3 regions of the Pantoea sp. At-9b genome follow, and region 1 is predicted to be linked to each of the others. Evidence: riboswitches for the same ligand, from Rfam matches in the RefSeq annotation. Region 1 holds a riboswitch; each other region holds the start of a gene.
What was found. Region 1 has a riboswitch for thiamine pyrophosphate ahead of thiB (thiamine ABC transporter substrate binding subunit). Riboswitches for the same ligand answer to the same signal wherever they lie in the genome.
Positions count from the first base shown of each region.

Region 2: another riboswitch for thiamine pyrophosphate. It lies ahead of thiM (hydroxyethylthiazole kinase); the one in region 1 lies ahead of thiB (thiamine ABC transporter substrate binding subunit).
Region 3: another riboswitch for thiamine pyrophosphate. It lies ahead of PAT9B_RS21220 (FAD-dependent oxidoreductase); the one in region 1 lies ahead of thiB (thiamine ABC transporter substrate binding subunit).

Region 1 covers NC_014837.1:749,741-755,062, forward strand. The annotation lists gene thiQ (thiamine ABC transporter ATP-binding protein ThiQ) at 1-298, opposite strand, end outside; gene thiP (thiamine/thiamine pyrophosphate ABC transporter permease ThiP) at 282-1,892, opposite strand; gene thiB (thiamine ABC transporter substrate binding subunit) at 1,868-2,854, opposite strand; TPP riboswitch at 2,902-2,999, opposite strand; gene sgrR (HTH-type transcriptional regulator SgrR) at 3,035-4,696, opposite strand; gene PAT9B_RS03315 (MFS transporter) at 4,952-5,322, shown strand, end outside.
Region 2 covers NC_014837.1:2,869,506-2,874,827, reverse strand. The annotation lists gene PAT9B_RS13230 (OprD family outer membrane porin) at 1-225, opposite strand, end outside; gene PAT9B_RS13225 (DUF3606 domain-containing protein) at 713-901, shown strand; gene PAT9B_RS31130 (hypothetical protein) at 963-1,244, opposite strand; gene PAT9B_RS13215 (hypothetical protein) at 1,704-1,979, shown strand; TPP riboswitch at 2,667-2,758, shown strand; gene thiM (hydroxyethylthiazole kinase) at 2,792-3,577, shown strand; gene thiD (bifunctional hydroxymethylpyrimidine kinase/phosphomethylpyrimidine kinase) at 3,574-4,374, shown strand; gene fbaB (class I fructose-bisphosphate aldolase) at 4,522-5,322, shown strand, end outside.
Region 3 covers NC_014838.1:206,828-212,149, reverse strand. The annotation lists gene PAT9B_RS21235 (HesA/MoeB/ThiF family protein) at 1-20, opposite strand, end outside; gene PAT9B_RS21230 (thiazole synthase) at 23-790, opposite strand; gene thiS (sulfur carrier protein ThiS) at 793-990, opposite strand; gene PAT9B_RS21220 (FAD-dependent oxidoreductase) at 974-1,918, opposite strand; TPP riboswitch at 2,047-2,166, opposite strand; gene PAT9B_RS21215 (LacI family DNA-binding transcriptional regulator) at 2,398-3,423, opposite strand; gene iolG (inositol 2-dehydrogenase) at 3,660-4,658, shown strand; gene PAT9B_RS21205 (pirin family protein) at 4,699-5,322, opposite strand, start outside.

The DNA.
Region 1 (5,322 bases):
AGCCCGGATGCAGCCCCAGACCGAGATTCTGCTGCACCGTCAGGTGCGGAAACAGGTTGTTCTCCTGGAACAGCATTGAGACCGGACGCGCCGCAGGGACGCTGGCGGTATGGTCGGTGCCGTTCAACCATAAACTACCGCTGCTGACCGGCAGAAAACCACCAATCAGGCTGAGCAGGGTGCTTTTCCCGGCACCGCTCGGACCAAGGATCGCCAGCCGTTCGCCTGCTTGTGCGCTGAACTGGAAGCGCATCGGCAGATGCTGGTACAGGTAAGTGAGGTTATTCAGTGTCAGCATGACGACCTGGCAATTTTTCCATCAGGGTAAACAGGAGCAGGCACAGTAGCAGCAACAGTAACGCGGTGACCGCGCCATCATCGCCACGATAGGCACCAATTTGCTGGAACAGATAAAAGGGCAGGGTGCGGAAATCCGCGCTGCCAAACAACGCCACCACGCCGAAATCACCAATCGACAATACACAGGCAAAGGCCAGCGCCTGAGCAAGCGGGCGTTTCAGCGCGCGCAGTTCAATCAGGCGCAGACGATTCCATCCCTGCACCCCCAGCGAGGCGCATAACTGATTGTAACGCGCGCTGAGATCGCGCATCGGGTTCTCCAGCACCTTCATCGCATAAGGGATAGCGATCAGCGCGTTAGTGAAGATCACCAGGCCATCTGCCGACTGCGGCAGGCCAACGGTGGCGTTGAACAGCAGGAAAAAGCCGCTGGCCAGCACGATCCCGGGCATTGCCAGAATCAACATGCCGCTCAGCTCCATCGCCTGTGCCGGGATGATGTGATGACGCAGGCGTAGCTCACGACTGCTCCACAGCAGCATCAGGGTAAGCATGACGCACAACACGCCGGCCCCAAGGGCGATACGTAATGAGGTGAAGGTGGCCTGCCACAGGGCCGGTTGTTGTATCGCCCCGGCCACACCACCGCGCAGGCCATCGGTCACGACCGCCAGTAAAGGCGGGATCAACAGCAACAAGGCTACGGCGATCAACACGCTATCGCTGAGGCGCGCGCGCCAGCTATCCTGCGGATCACGCCAGCCACGTATCTGCTGGCTCCCGGCCGGAATGGCTTTGCTGAAGCGCTGGCTCAACAACACCAACAGTAGACAACAACCTAACTGAAGCAGCGCCAGCAGGGCTGCGCGGCCAGGATCGTAGTCAAAACTCAGCGCCTGATAAATTGCCAGCTCCAGCGTGGTGGCCTGCGGGCCACCACCCAGTGCCAGCACGGTGGCGAAACTGGCAAAGCACAACATAAAAATCAGCGCGGCGGTGGGCAAAATTTGTCGCCGCAGCCACGGCCATTCCAGTAAATGGAACAGGTTCCAGCCGCGCAAACCAAGCTGTGCCGCCAACTGACGCTGTTCGCCCGGAATGCTCTCCAGCGCCTGCAACAGCATGCGTGTCGCCAGCGGCAGATTAAAGAACACGTGTGCCAGCAGAATGCCCTGAAGCCCATAGGGTGAGAAGTGATAATCGATGCCCACCATGCTGCATAACTGCGCCAGCCAGCCGCTGCGGCCATAGACGCTCAGCAGGCCAAATACCGCCACCAGCACCGGCAGCACCAGCGTCATGGCGCACAGGCGCAACAGCAGATTGCGACCGGGAAAACGCCGCCGGTACAGGGCGCGTGCCAGCGGGATGGCGGGAATCACCGAGAATAGCGCCGACAACAAGGCCTGCCAGAAGGAGAACGCCAGCACATGATGCAGATAGTCATCGCTGAGCAGGGCGCGCCAGTCGCCGATGGGGGCTGACATCAGCAGCGCGCCAAACGCCAGCAGCGCCACCGCGCATAACAGCAGCGCGGTGAAACTGCCGGGTAGCAGCCAGCCGGGAATTAACGGCTGACGGCGCGTTGCCATGCACTAATCCAGGCGGCGCGATGTTCGGCAACGTCCGCCGGGCTATATTGCAGCGCCGTTTGCGGGATGTGCAGTGTCTGATAACCGGCAGGCAGATCGCTCTTAATCACCGGATACATCCAGTTGCCGGTCGGGATGGTCTGCTGGAAGGCCGGGCTGACCATAAACTGCATAAATTGCTGCGCCAGCTGCGGTTGTTTGCTGCTGGCGAGCTGCGCCGCCACTTCAACCTGCATATAGTGGCCTTCGCTGAACGGGGCCGCCGCGTAATTTTCTTTCTTCTCTTCGATGATGTGATAGGCCGGAGAGGTGGTATAGCTCAGCACCAGGTCGCCTTCGCCTTTCAGGAACAGGCCATAGGCTTCGCTCCAGCCTTTGGTGACGGTGACGGTTTTCTGCGCCAGTTTCTGCCAGGCTTCCGGTGCCTGGTCGCCATAGACCTTTTGCATCCACAGCAGCAGGCCGAGACCTGGGGTACTGGTGCGCGGATCTTCGTAGATCACCCGCCATTTTTCCGGGCTTTCGACCAGTTCTTTCAGGCTTTTCGGTGGGTTTTGCAGTTTGTTTTTGTCATAGACAAAGGCGAAGTAACCATAGTCGAACGGGATAAAGGTGTCATTGTGCCAGCCGTCCGGTAACTGGAGTGCGCGGGTATCCACCTTGCTTTTGGCAAACAGGCCGGTTTTTTCTGCTGCCTGTACCAGGTTGTTATCGAGGCCCAGCACGATATCCGCTTTGCTGTTTTTGCCTTCCATCCGCACGCGATTGAGCAGTGACACGCCATCTTCCAGCGCGACATATTTCAGTTCGCAGCCGCATTGGGCTTCGAAGGCTTTTTGGACGGCAGGGCCGGGGCCCCAATCGGCGGAGAACGAATCGTAGGTGTAGACGGTCAGGACCGGTTTGGCAGCCAGTGCCGGGGCAGCGACCAGTAACAGCACGGGCAGAACTTTTTTAAACACTTTGCGCTCCTTGAGGAGAAGATAAGGTTGAGTCGCAAAGGATCTGAGCAGTGAGGCATCTCAAATCCCTACGCCGGTATTAACCGGATCAGGTTCGACGGGTCTCTCTCAGCCCCTGTAACGCAGGGCACCCCGTTGAGAACGGCTCATTCTAGACATTTCCGGGTCGGGGCGAAAGGTTCACAACTCCGGCGGAGCAAACCAGGCGGATTTAAAGTCAAACCAGCCGAGCGTATTCATGCGCACGCCGCGCATACTGCGCTGTCCTTCCAGCAATAGCCAGTGATGGAACAGCGGATGCAGGTAGTCACTGTCCACCAACTGTTTCCCCCATTCCGCCAGCGGCAGCGTTTTTTCGCGCCAGCGTTCAGCCGCGCTTTGCCAGTCAATCGGGATGCACTGCTGCATCAACGGCAATTCATACAACTGGGCGAACAACGAGTAATCCAGCGGCAGGGTGAAGTTGACGCTTCCGAGCCAGATATCGCTCTCACCCTCGCCATTAAACCAGGTTTCGTAGCTCAGTTCGCGAGTGATCAGCTCGACGCCCTGCGCGGCCAGTAGCGGGCGCAGCGCATTGGCAATCCCCTCATGCTCGACATGGTGGCTGTACCAACTGATGGTCAGTTGTTTCAGGTTCTCGGGTTTACTGACGGCGGTCAGATCGCGGCGATGGTGCCAGCGCGGCAGCAGGCCATACGCCGGGAACCAGTAGCGTTGATAACCCACTCCGGCATTGTTGAGCAGGGCGATGGGGTTGAACAGATAGCTGACCCAACGGCGGAAATGGGCATCACGCCCCTGTTCTGAACGCTGGTCAAACAGCAGAAAATAGCAACCCTCTTCGAGACGACTCTCTTCCGATTTTTCATCGGCGGTTTCGCCCTGCAATTTTACCCCGGCATACACCAGTTCATCGCTGATTTCCGGCAGCACCCAAATTGAGACATCGTCAATCAGCGCGCGGTAGCCGAAGTAGTCATCAAAGGCGGCGATCTTGAGCTGACTTTGCTGATTGCGCACCACGCTGTAGGGGCCGGTGCCAATCGGTTGTCGGGCGAAGTCGCGCAGGGTTTGCCATTCGCGCGGCAGGATCATCGCGCTGACGCTACCGAGTAGCCACGGCAGCCAGTTATCGGGTTGCGTCAGTTGGATATCCAGCGTCCAGGGCGCAGGGGAGTGCAGTTTTGCGAGATGCGAAAACAGCGGCTGGCTGCGCAGGCGTTCCAGTGAGCTGATGACATCCTCCATCTCCAGCTCGCGCCCATGGTGAAAGCGAATCGCCGGACGCAGGAAGAAACGCCAGTGCAGCGGCGATGTCTGTTGCCAATGGTGAGCGATATCGGGTTCGATTTCCCCCTTTTCCTCATTTACCCGGGTCAGGCCACTGAAGATTTGCCGCGCCAGATGGGTTTCAGATCGGCGCAGTGGGGAGCCAGGCAGCAGGTTGGGGAGCGGGCGATAGTAAAGGACGCGCAGGATATGCTTACCCTGACGAAAGCTGCGGCCGAGGTGGGCTGCAATCATTTGTCGCACCTGATTTTTGTCGCCCACCAGTTGCACCAGTTGTTCGATGCGATCCTGTTCCAGTAAATCTTCCGCACGTTGCTGCTGCAAGGCCAGGCCGGTGTAGCAAAAACTCAGCGTCGAGCGTTTACCACGCCCGGCTTCGGCCTGCCAGATTAGCCAGCCTGCATCCTGCATGGCATTCAACAGGTTACGCATATGACGGCGTGAGCAATGCAGCAATTCCGCCAGATCGCTCAGGGTGGTTTCCTGATCCTGACCCTGGCAGCTTTGCCACAGGCGGATAAATTGCTGTTGTAACCGTGAAGAGGACATAAAAGGGGAACTCCTTCTCTTAATCGCTCAGTTTTTCCTGCCCCATATTAGAGGCATAGTAGACTGCAATGGAAGAGCGGGAGGCATTCAGTCATGAATGGCGCTCTGCCAGCGGTTCCGCCGACGTGGAACCTTTTCTGAGTAGGGTGCAATTTCACCGCCAGCAGTGTGTTCTCTGCTGGCTTTTTTCGTCTTGCTGTGGAATCTTCTACCCTCATTTTTTTCCCCCGATTAAATCCGCAAAGGGATTTCTGCATGAAATCGCTGTTATCGCGTAAGCCGTTCCTCAACCCGGTTTATCTGGCTTTTATGGCCGTCTCCTTTATGGTTGGCGTGGCCGGTGCTTTACAGGCTCCGACGCTGAGCCTGTTTCTGACGCGTGAGGTGCAGGTGCGACCGTTCTGGGTCGGACTGTTTTTTACCGTCAATGCAATTGCCGGCATCGTTATCAGCCTGCTGGTGGCAAAGCGATCTGACAGCCAGGGTGACCGGCGCAAGCTGATTATGTTTTGTTGCCTGATGGCGGTGGGCAACTCGCTGCTGTTTGCCTTCTCCCGCCATTATCTGACCTTGATTACATTGGGTGTGCTGCTGTCAGCGCTGGCCAGCGTGGCGGTACCGCAGAT
Region 2 (5,322 bases), 2.1 Mb from region 1:
ATTGCCGGTTGCATGGTGCAGGTTGGCATCATACTGACCGTACTTACCGTGTTGGGGGTCCATTTCTTTACGATCACGCTGGCGTTGCCAGTAATAGAGGCCACCGGTAAGGGATGCGTCATCAATGAAGCCTTCCGCTAAAGCGGGGGAGACAGGGACAAACGATGTGATGAGTAGTGCGGCAGTTATGGCGGTGGCGAGCGACGTGCGAACAGTTCTGCGCATGATAAATCCTCCGTGATAATTCCTGTGGTGATGATGCTTTCCATTTACTGTTACTTCATGTAACCAGTGCGCTGATGCTATTTTTCGCTGCGCGAATTATCAATGCTGATCATTAGGATTTATGACGCAGGACGCAAAATAAGCATTTAATGCAATAAAATCATAATGTTAATTAAATGTTGTTTTTGTGTGTTGATTGTTTGCCAGTGCCCGGCTCTGTTGATGCGCTAAAAGCAGAAACAATCGCAACCTCCAGAGGCAGCAAAAAGTTCTATTTTGTTGTGCCTTGGTATAGTGACTATACCTTGATATCGTCAGCTATATTGTCTAGGATTTTTTGCGGAAGCCAGCGCTGTGCTGGCTCCTGGCCTTAAGTAGAGGCTGTGAGGCAGTCATCGAACGACTAACATTCTTCGGTAAAGCTAACGAGTTACTCTTCTTAAGAAGCGATAGTCATGTTTTCAGGATTAACCTCAGGAGCTGCAAAATGGCTGATGATTTAAAGAGAAAACAACCGGAAGACAAACGCTTTATTAGTCTCAGTGAAACCTGGGAAGTTGAGTATTGGACGCATACCCTGGAGGTCAGCGCGACACAATTACGCACCGCGGTTGCAAACGTCGGTAATGGTACTGAGAAAGTTAAGCAGTATCTGAATCAGTATTTGCGTAATTAAGTCTCCTGTCCCGGTATCTGACTAACCCCGTTCTGCGGGGTTTTTTATTACTTATGGTTTTTCAGGTTAAGTTTTCAATCTGATGAAATGGCACAGACTTAAACAGGTAGCCTTGCAGTCCCCATATCTGGGCAACTTTTAATGCTTCCATATGCAGCCGGTTCTCGATGACGGCACACTGTTGATTTAATAGGGTTCGTGTGTTGCTCAAATCCCATGATGAAATCACAACTTCTGGATTCAATGGCCTTTTCTCATCCGAAACCAGGCGGGTCAGGAGTTCTATGCCGAGTAATTTTTCATCAATATTGACTATCGGTTCTGCAATAAATCCTATGTTCATACTGTCCCTCATTCCCTGTGTAACAAGCTGATAATGAACCTTTAAAATTGACTAATCAATATTTTCGATCAATAATTGAAAAATGATCGAGAATAACGATCATTTGTAACATCATGAATTTATTTCATTTTTATAAAATTTACACATTTATGTATTGACATTTCAATATTTTACATTGCGATTTGTGCAGTACCTTGATTCCAAGGAGTGATAGGGAAGATGGTGTGGAAGAAGAGAACCGCAAGTCCCCGTCCTGGTGCCAGGATGGTTGGTTGTTGACAGAACAGCAGCGTCGATTTATTGAATCATTTCCTGAAAACATGCAAATTCATCATGCTGTTAATTACTCAGGTTGTCATATTAAGAAAATGAGATGTGACAAGCGAAAGGAGCAATAAAAAGACGGTAGCGCTTTTAATTTTGTAATCATATCGAAGTTGAAATGATGAAATATTAAAAATGAATAAAGTTATCAATGTGTTGATTTCGCTGGAAAGGTTACGGGTTAACAAACACAGTTCTCGCGAAGAGCTCAGAAAGCAGCTATTTAAATTGGAGAACTCCTCGGCAGCGATCTCTGATGAAATAGAGAGAATCAGAAGAATTAAGCATCAGGCAGAGTTTTCTTCCGCCCCGGTTAAGGGAGGAGAGATATCAAGGTTGGCTTTACATATTTTTTCTATTTTGGCTACGGGTGTTTCCTGGCCTTTTGTTCAGAAATGGCTGGGGTTCTGATTTAATTGCTTTGATATTCTATCTTGTCACATTTAATGATTGCTGCATCCTGGCTTTCTTCAATGCTATATGGGTGGCGTTGGATCTTTGATGTGGTGAGTTTTTTTAATTTATTGTTTTGTATGGGTTTGGTGTGGTGGTTGCAATGGTTTTTATATAAGGGATTGATTGTTGTTTTATAGCGACGCTATGGTGCAAAAGATGATAGTGACTAATGTTGAGAATGGGAAGTACAGGACGATATCTTCCGGAAGCCTGAGAATATTAATTTATTTGACTGGCGCAGTACGAGAGGTCTGTGCTGACAAAAAACAAGAAGGGTGTTTTTTCTTTACACAGAAACAAATTGGTAGCGCACTGGGGTATTCTGCAAGTTGGGCTAACATCCATCTGAGGCCGCTTATCTACATTGGACTGGTCGAAGTCCGGCGTACCGGAAGAGCATCAGTGTTTCGGGTGAGTAAGAATTTTAGGATAACGGATCTCTGTTAATTGTAACCTTGAGAAAACTTAATCATCATTTGCAGAGAACGGGTTATGGTTGGCCCGGTGGTTTTAACTTAATACAATTACCCAGCAGTTATTTGCGCCTTTCTGTGCTGCGAGAAAATGAATCCGGTCAGGTAAGCTTGCTTTGCCAGTCGCATTTCCCTTATTCTTGATAAAAGTAAAGAGAGTGTTGCTTTACTCAATGACTAGGGGTGCCGTTTACGGCTGAGAAATACCCTTCGAACCTGATCTGGATTAATGCCAGCGTAGGGAAGTCAGATGCCTGACCGCATTCGCCTTCTTGATCGCCGGTTGGGAGCCTTATGAAACACCCTAACCTTCTTTCCTCCGCGCAGCTCGCGCAGTCACTTCAATTACTCCATCAGCATGCGCCCTTAGTGCACTGCATGACCAATGACGTGGTGCAGACGTTTACCGCCAATGTGCTGCTGGCGTTACGTGCTTCACCCGCCATGGTGATCGACGTCGAGGAGGCCGCGCAGTTCAGCGCTGTTGCTGATGCTTTGCTCATCAATGTTGGTACTCTGACACGCGAGCGCAGCATCGCTATGCTGGCCGCGGTTGAGGCGGCAAATCGTGCCGCTACACCCTGGACGCTCGATCCGGTTGCTGTCGGTGCGTTAACCTTGCGCACCGAATTTTGCCAGCAGCTGTTAAACCAGCAACCGGCGGCTATTCGTGGCAATGCATCGGAGATTCTTGCTCTGGCAAACCAGGCGGCGGGTGGACGCGGCGTTGACAGTTTGCATCAGGCTGATGCCGCACTGAGTGCCGCGCAACAGTTGGCAAGCGATTACCACTGCATCGTGGCGGTTACCGGGGAGGTGGATTACGTCACTGATGGTCAGCATACCTTTGCCATTCCTGGCGGTAGCGCATTAATGACACGTGTCGTGGGAACGGGCTGTGCACTGTCGGCGGTGGTGGCGGCGTTCGCCAGTCTGCCGGGCGATCGTTTGCAGCATGTGGCGGCCGCCTGCCGCGTGATGTCGCTGGCCGGTGAAAGGGCGGCTCATCAGGCGCAGGGACCAGGCAGCTTTGTGGCCGCTTTTCTTGATCAGTTGTGGACGCTGGAGGTGGCACCATGAAACAGATCAACGCCCTGACCATTGCCGGCACCGATCCCAGTGGTGGTGCAGGCATTCAGGCTGATCTCAAAGCGTTCTCGGCATTAGGCGCTTATGGCACCAGCGTGATCACCGCGCTGGTGGCGCAGAACACCTGTGGTGTGCAGGCGGTATATCGTATCGACCCGGCTTTTGTCGGCGCGCAGTTGGATTCGGTGCTTGATGATGTGCGCATCGACAGTGCGAAAATCGGTATGCTGGCGGAAACGGCGGTGGTGGAGATTGTCGCTGACAAGCTGAAGCGTGCCAGCCTGCCGTTTGTGGTCCTCGACACCGTTATGATTGCCAAAAGCGGTGACGCGTTGTTGTCACCCGATGCCATCGCCAGCCTGCGTGAGTTGTTGCTACCGCAGGTCTCGCTGATCACCCCGAATTTACCGGAAGCCGCGGCATTGCTTGGCCGCAGCGTGGCGCAGGATGAGAAGACGATGCTGATGCAGGGCGATGCATTGCTCGATCTCGGCTGTGAAGCGGTACTGATGAAGGGAGGACATCTGAGTGATGCTGAGAGTCCGGACTGGCTCATCACCCGCAACGGACGCCAGCGTTTTACCGCGCCGCGTGTCAACACTCGCCACACGCACGGCACCGGTTGTTCGCTGTCAGCTGCGCTGGCGGCCTTGCGTCCGCGGCATGATGACTGGGCGGCGACAGTGTCCGAGGCCAAGGCGTGGTTGCAGCAAGCGCTACTGCATGCGGATGCTCTGGAGGTAGGAAAAGGTATTGGGCCGGTGCACCATTTTCATCGTTGGTGGTAGGGCGTAACGCCCAATTGCCATTTTTTGCCTGCGCATCTGTCTGAAAAATGGAGTCAGCAATTTGCCAGTCTGGCGTATCCCGGTCCAGGCTGTTGGGGGCGAATCGGCAGGTGCCGGTTCCAATCCAGCCATTTATCAGGAGCTAGTATGACGGACATCGTTCAGTTATTGGGCAAAGAAGCGGATAGCCTTCTTCAACATCGCTGCATGACCATTCCAGCGGAAAGCCTTTATTTGCCGGGCGCGGATTATGTTGATCGCGTCATGACCGATAACAATCGTTCTCCTGTTGTATTACGTAATATGCAAACGCTGTACAACACTGGCCGTCTGGCGGGCACTGGCTATCTGTCGATCCTGCCGGTGGACCAGGGGGTTGAACACTCCGCAGGAGCGTCGTTTGCTGCCAATCCTCACTACTTCGACCCGAAAAATATTGTTGAGCTGGCAATTGAAGCCGGCTGCAATTGCGTGGCGTCCACCTATGGCGTGCTGGCTTCGGTCGCGCGTCGTTATGCGCACCGAATTCCGTTTATGGTGAAGCTGAACCACAATGAGACGCTAAGCTACCCGACACAATACGATCAGACGTTGTACGCCAGCGTCGAGCAGGCGTTCAATATGGGTGCCATCGCGGTCGGGGCCACCATCTACTTTGGCTCTGAGCAATCACGTCGTCAGATTGAAGAGATCTCTGCGGCATTCGAACGTGCGCATGAACTCGGCATGGTGACCGTGTTATGGGCTTACCTGCGCAATAACGGTTTCAAGAAAGATGGCGTGGATTACCATGCCAGTGCCGATTTAACCGGCCAGGCCAACCATCTGGCAGCCACCATTGGCGCAGATATCGTGAAGCAGAAAATGGCAGAAAATAATGGCGGTTATACCGCAGTGAATTTCGGCCACACCGATGAGCGCGTTTACAGCAAGTTGACCACGGAAAAC
Region 3 (5,322 bases), on a different replicon from region 1:
TGACGTTGATAGCGATCCATCGTTACTGTCCCCCGCCAAAGGTCGCCAGACCAAAGATCGGCGTGGAGGCGGCAGCCATATCGCGCCGCTCCATCAGCCCCCCGTGGTACGCGGCGTTGCCGGCTTCGATTGCCTGGCGGAATGCCCCGGCCATCCGCACTGGATCGCCCGCTTTTGCCACTGCGGTATTGAGCAGAATGGCATCAAAGCCCAGCTCCATCGCCTGCGCCGCCTGCGATGGCGCACCGATACCGGCATCGATAATCAGCGGAACATCGCTGAACCAGGCGCGCATGGCCCGCAGGCCTTCAATGTTACGCAGCCCCTGCCCGGAACCAATCGGCGCGCCCCACGGCATCAGGACTTCACAACCCGCCTCAAGCAATTTTTCACCGACAATCAGATCCTCGGTGGTATAGGGGAACACCTGAAAACCATCAGCACACAAGATGCGGGCCGCTTCCACCAGCGCGAAAGGATCAGGTTGCAACGTATCAGCATGGCCAATCACCTCCAGCTTGATCCACGGGGTGTTAAACAATTCGCGGGCCATCTGCGCCGTGGTCACGGCTTCCTGCACCGTGTGGCATCCGGCGGTATTCGGCAACACGCGTAAGTCGAGCTGCGTCAGCAGTTCGCGGAAAGCCATACCCGCAGCCCCTTCACGTCGCAGGCTGACGGTAATGATTTCGCTGCCAGCCGCCGCAATCGCCTGCTGTAAAATCGCCGGAGAGGGATAACCTGCGGTGCCCAGCAGGAAGCGTGATTGCGGTTCAAAGCCATAAAACATCGTTAACCCCCCTGCATCGGTGATAGCACTTCCAGTTGACAGCCTTCTTCCAGTTGCTGGCTGTCGTACTGGGTTTTGGGTACAAAATGGCCGTTGAAGGCCGTTGCCACGCAGGCCGCGTCAATTTGCTGTTCGCGCAGCAACTCACTCAGGGTACGGGCCGCCGTCAGCACCGGGCGGCCATTAAGCTGAATATTCATGAAGGGGTTCCGAGGTTAAACGCAGCATCAGTTGCTCCGCCAGCAGCGGGGCCAGCAGGAAGCCGTGGCGATACATACCGTTGAGGTAAAACGTACCGTTTTGATAGTGGATTTCCGGCAGATTCGCCGGGTAAGCCGGACGCAAACCGCTGGCACTTTCAACGATGCGCGCTTCGGCCAACGCCGGGTGGATGGCATAAGCCGCGCTAAGCAGCTCCATCATCGCGCGGGCGCTGATCGGGCTGGCATCGTGGCTCTCAACCATGGTGGCACCGAGCATAAAATGCCCCGCGCGACGCGGTACCAGGTAACAGGGAAAGCGCGGATGCAGCAGGCGGATCGGTCGCGAGAAGCGCACGTCATCGCTGTGCAAAATCAGCATTTCACCCCGCACCGCCCGCAAGCGTGGCAATGCCGCTGCGGCATGAATTCCCCGGCAGTCAATCACCTGCCCGGTTGGTTTCCCGTGGTGGAAAGCCACCCCACGCTGCTGCAATTTCTCACGCATTTCCACCAGCGCCAGGCGAGGATCGAGATGGGCTTCGCGCGCAAAAAACAGACCACGGGCAAAGCGCCCGGCAAGGGCCGGTTCCACCTCTGCCGGGTCAATCCATTGATGTTGCTCGGTCATGCGTGCAAAACGACTCAGTTCCTGGCTATCGCGTGGCGGAGCCACCACCAGCGTGCCCTGATGTTCAACGCTGCTGACGCGCTGCTGCCACCAGGCGGCAGCCTGCTGGCCCAGGTCGATAACAGCGCGTGGTGCGCTCTCTGCTTCACACCAGGGTGCCAACATGCCACCGGCAAACCAAGAAGCGGGCGGGCGCGACTCATCGCTGATCACTTCAAGCTGTTCACCGCGTTCAGCGAGTAAGGTCGCCACGCACAGGCCCGCAACACCGCCACCGAGGACAGACCAGCGGCTCATAGCGGGTATTCCGTAACATAAAAGGGAAAATTCACATCGGCCTCTCAGTTTTCGCACTGAGACCCGGGATACAGGAGGAGGGAAATGACACGCGCAACGGAAAAACGTCCCGATGTCAGACAGCCAGAATGGCAGGCTGTCAGTCTTCCTACGCCAGTATCAACTGGGTCAGGTTCAAAGGGTCGCTAAGCCGCGCAGTGCGCTTTTAGCCTCTCAGTCTCTTAGGCGAGACTCCCCCGACGCGTCTATTTGTATTGCAGCAGCCAGGCTACGTCAAGTGTAAGCCCGGCAACAAAGCCTAACCTTTAAAAATTCCCTGTTTCAGGTTCATCCATTTTTCTCCACGATTTGCGTGTAATCTCCTCTCTTCATCCTGAAATCCGGCAGATAAATTATGTGTGCTGATTCAATCATTTCAGCCATTCTGGTGTGCGTGTTCGGCGTGATTATTTTATGGGTGGTGTTTTGCCCCTGAAGCGTCAGGCAAAATAGGAATAGCGATGCCAGATGAGCAACGGGATTTTGATATCATTGAACAACTGGCCTCTGCCCGGTTGCTGCAACATGGCGAGGCAAAGATCGATCTCACGCCGAATATCATGGCCGAGCACCAAATCCATGGTGCCGTTTTCCAGCAGCAAGCGGCTCGATTCACTCAGTTCATGGCCGATAAACATCACCTGATCCTTAACGCCAAAATCAGTCAGCGCCCGCGCCACTCCTTCGTTACCGCCTGCGGTGTTGTAAATGCCAGCCAGCGGATTGCCCCGTTCCAGCCACTTTTTCACGCTGAGATAGGCGGTTTCCGCTTCGTCGTTGATATTGACCCGGTCGCGAATCGTCAACCAGGGAAATGCCTCGCGCAGCACACGGCGAAAACCAATCTCGCGCTCCTCCTGGGTTCGATAGGTCGAGCTACAGATCAGCAGAATGTGACCTGGCTGCTGCGCGGGCAGCATCCGGCCCATAAACCAGCCCGCCGTCGCTCCGGCAGCGACCTGATCGATCCCGACATAGGCAGTACGTCGCGAGTTGGGTAGGTCGCTGGTCAGGCAAATGACCGGCACGCCATCATCAATTGCCGCCTTGACCGCACGATTAATTTTTACCTCGTCGCGGCAGACCAGAATGATGCCGCTGCATTCGGCAGCTCGGCGGGTAATCAGCTGGCTGAAGCGCTCAGCGTTGAATTGCACATTTGGCACGGTATCGAGGCTGAAATGGAGCTGGGGATGATCACCGATCGCGGCGCGTGCCTGGCGTTCCAGTTGGCTAAGAAAGCTGGAACCCGACTCGCAAATAATGGCAATGCGCGTTCGGTTGGCAACGGTGCCGCCGGTTACTGCGTTCAGCCCCAGCCGCGCCATTGCGCTTTCCACTTTTTTGCGCGTCACGTCTCGCACACCTTCGCGCCCGTTCAGTACCCGATCAACGGTGGCGGGACTGACCCTGGCTTCCTGCGCGATGTGTTTGATCGACGGCGATTTCCAGTGATGTTGTTTCATGGCCTGTCCTGATGTCATTAACCTCACAGGCAAACAGTATCGGTTCATCCGGGCAAAAAGCAAAACCAATCAACCACATGAAATCAATCACATTGTCGGATTTTGAGGTTTATCACCTCAAAAATTCATGTGATCTGCCTCATCAATTCATCATGCCGCCGGGGCTTTGTTTTGACTTGATCTGCACCCGTGTCGATTAATAGCGCCACTGCCTTTCTATCCCCGAGGAACAACCCATGTTGAATGTCGCTTTATTGGGAGCCGGTCGTATCGGCCAGATCCACGCAGGTAATATCGCCGCCCACCCGCAATGTCGGCTGGCGTATGTCATGGATGTCTATGCCCCGGCAGCGACGGCGCTGGCGGAGAAATATGGCGCGACAGTTGCTGACCTCGCGACCATCCTGGCAGACAGCAGTATCGATTTGGTGGCGATTTGTAGCGCGACCAACACCCATGCCGATTTGATTGAAGCGGCAGCGCGCGCGAACAAAGCCATCTTCTGTGAAAAGCCGGTCGATCTCAGCCTGACTCGCGTGCAGAGCTGCCTTGCTACGGTGCGGCAAGCGGGTGTGCCGTTGATGATTGGTTTTAACCGGCGTTTTGATCCCAGCATGGCGCACCTGCAATCAAGCCTGCGCGCCGGGGAAATTGGCAGCACCGAGCTGGTGACCATCAGCTCGCGCGATCCGGGTGCACCGCCGCCGGAATACGTAAAGGTTTCCGGTGGTTTGTTCCGTGATATGACGATTCATGATTTCGATATGGCGCGCTGGTTACTGGATGAAGAGCCGGTGTCGGTGTTTGCCTCTGCCGCCGCGCTGGTTGATCCACACATTAAAGCGTTGGGCGATGTCGATACCGCAGTGGTCACCCTGACCTGCGCCAGCGGCAAAATGGCGGTGATCACCAACAGCCGTCGTGCCAGTTATGGCTATGATCAACGCATTGAGGTGCATGGCAGCGAGGGTATGTTGGCGGTGACCAATCAACTGGAAAGCCAGTTGGTGAAGTCGGTCGCATCGGGGGTGGTCGCACAAAAACCGCAACACTTTTTCCTGCAACGCTACGCCGAAGCCTATCGCAACGAACTGGCGGCCTTTATCAACGCACTGGCACAGGGTGAAGGTGAATACCCGGGTGGGAATGATGGGTTGCAGGCTTTGCTGCTGGCTGATGCGGCGCTGGAATCGTTAAAAACCGGCAAACCCGTGGCCCCGGCATCGCTGTTGTAAGTCGCACGAACAGGGAGGCACTGAGGCCTCCCTTGGTGACTTAACGCTGCGGATGATTCACTTCCAGCGGACGCAGATCAAATAACAGCACTTCAGCGTCTTTACCGTTAGCAAAATGCAGTGCGGTTTCGTTGCGAACACGAGCACCGTCCCCTGCGTTAAACACCACACCGTTGACTTCAATGCTGCCGCGCGCCACATGGATGTAAGCATAACGGTCGGCATCCAGCGTAAAAGTCTGCTGCTCGGCACCCTCAAACAATCCGGCATAGATACGGATATCCTGACGGATACTGAGCGAACCGGCATCACCTTCCGGTGACACAATCAGCCGTAACTGACCACGTTTGTCACCTTCTGCCACCGAAATCTGCTGGTAGCCTGGCTGGGTGCCACGTTCTGCCGGAACAATCCAGATTTGCAGGAAGTGGACGTTGTCTGATTTCGAGTGGTTGAACTCGCTGTGCGTCACGCCACTACCGGCACTCATCAGCTGCACGTCGCCGGGGACAATCACCGAACCGGTGCCCATGGAGTCTTTATGCTCCAGTGCGCCTTCCAGCACATAAGAGATGATCTCCATGTTGCTGTGGGGATGTGCACCAAAACCGCGACCTGGGGCGACCTGGTCATCGTTAATCACCAGCAAATCTGAGAAACCGGT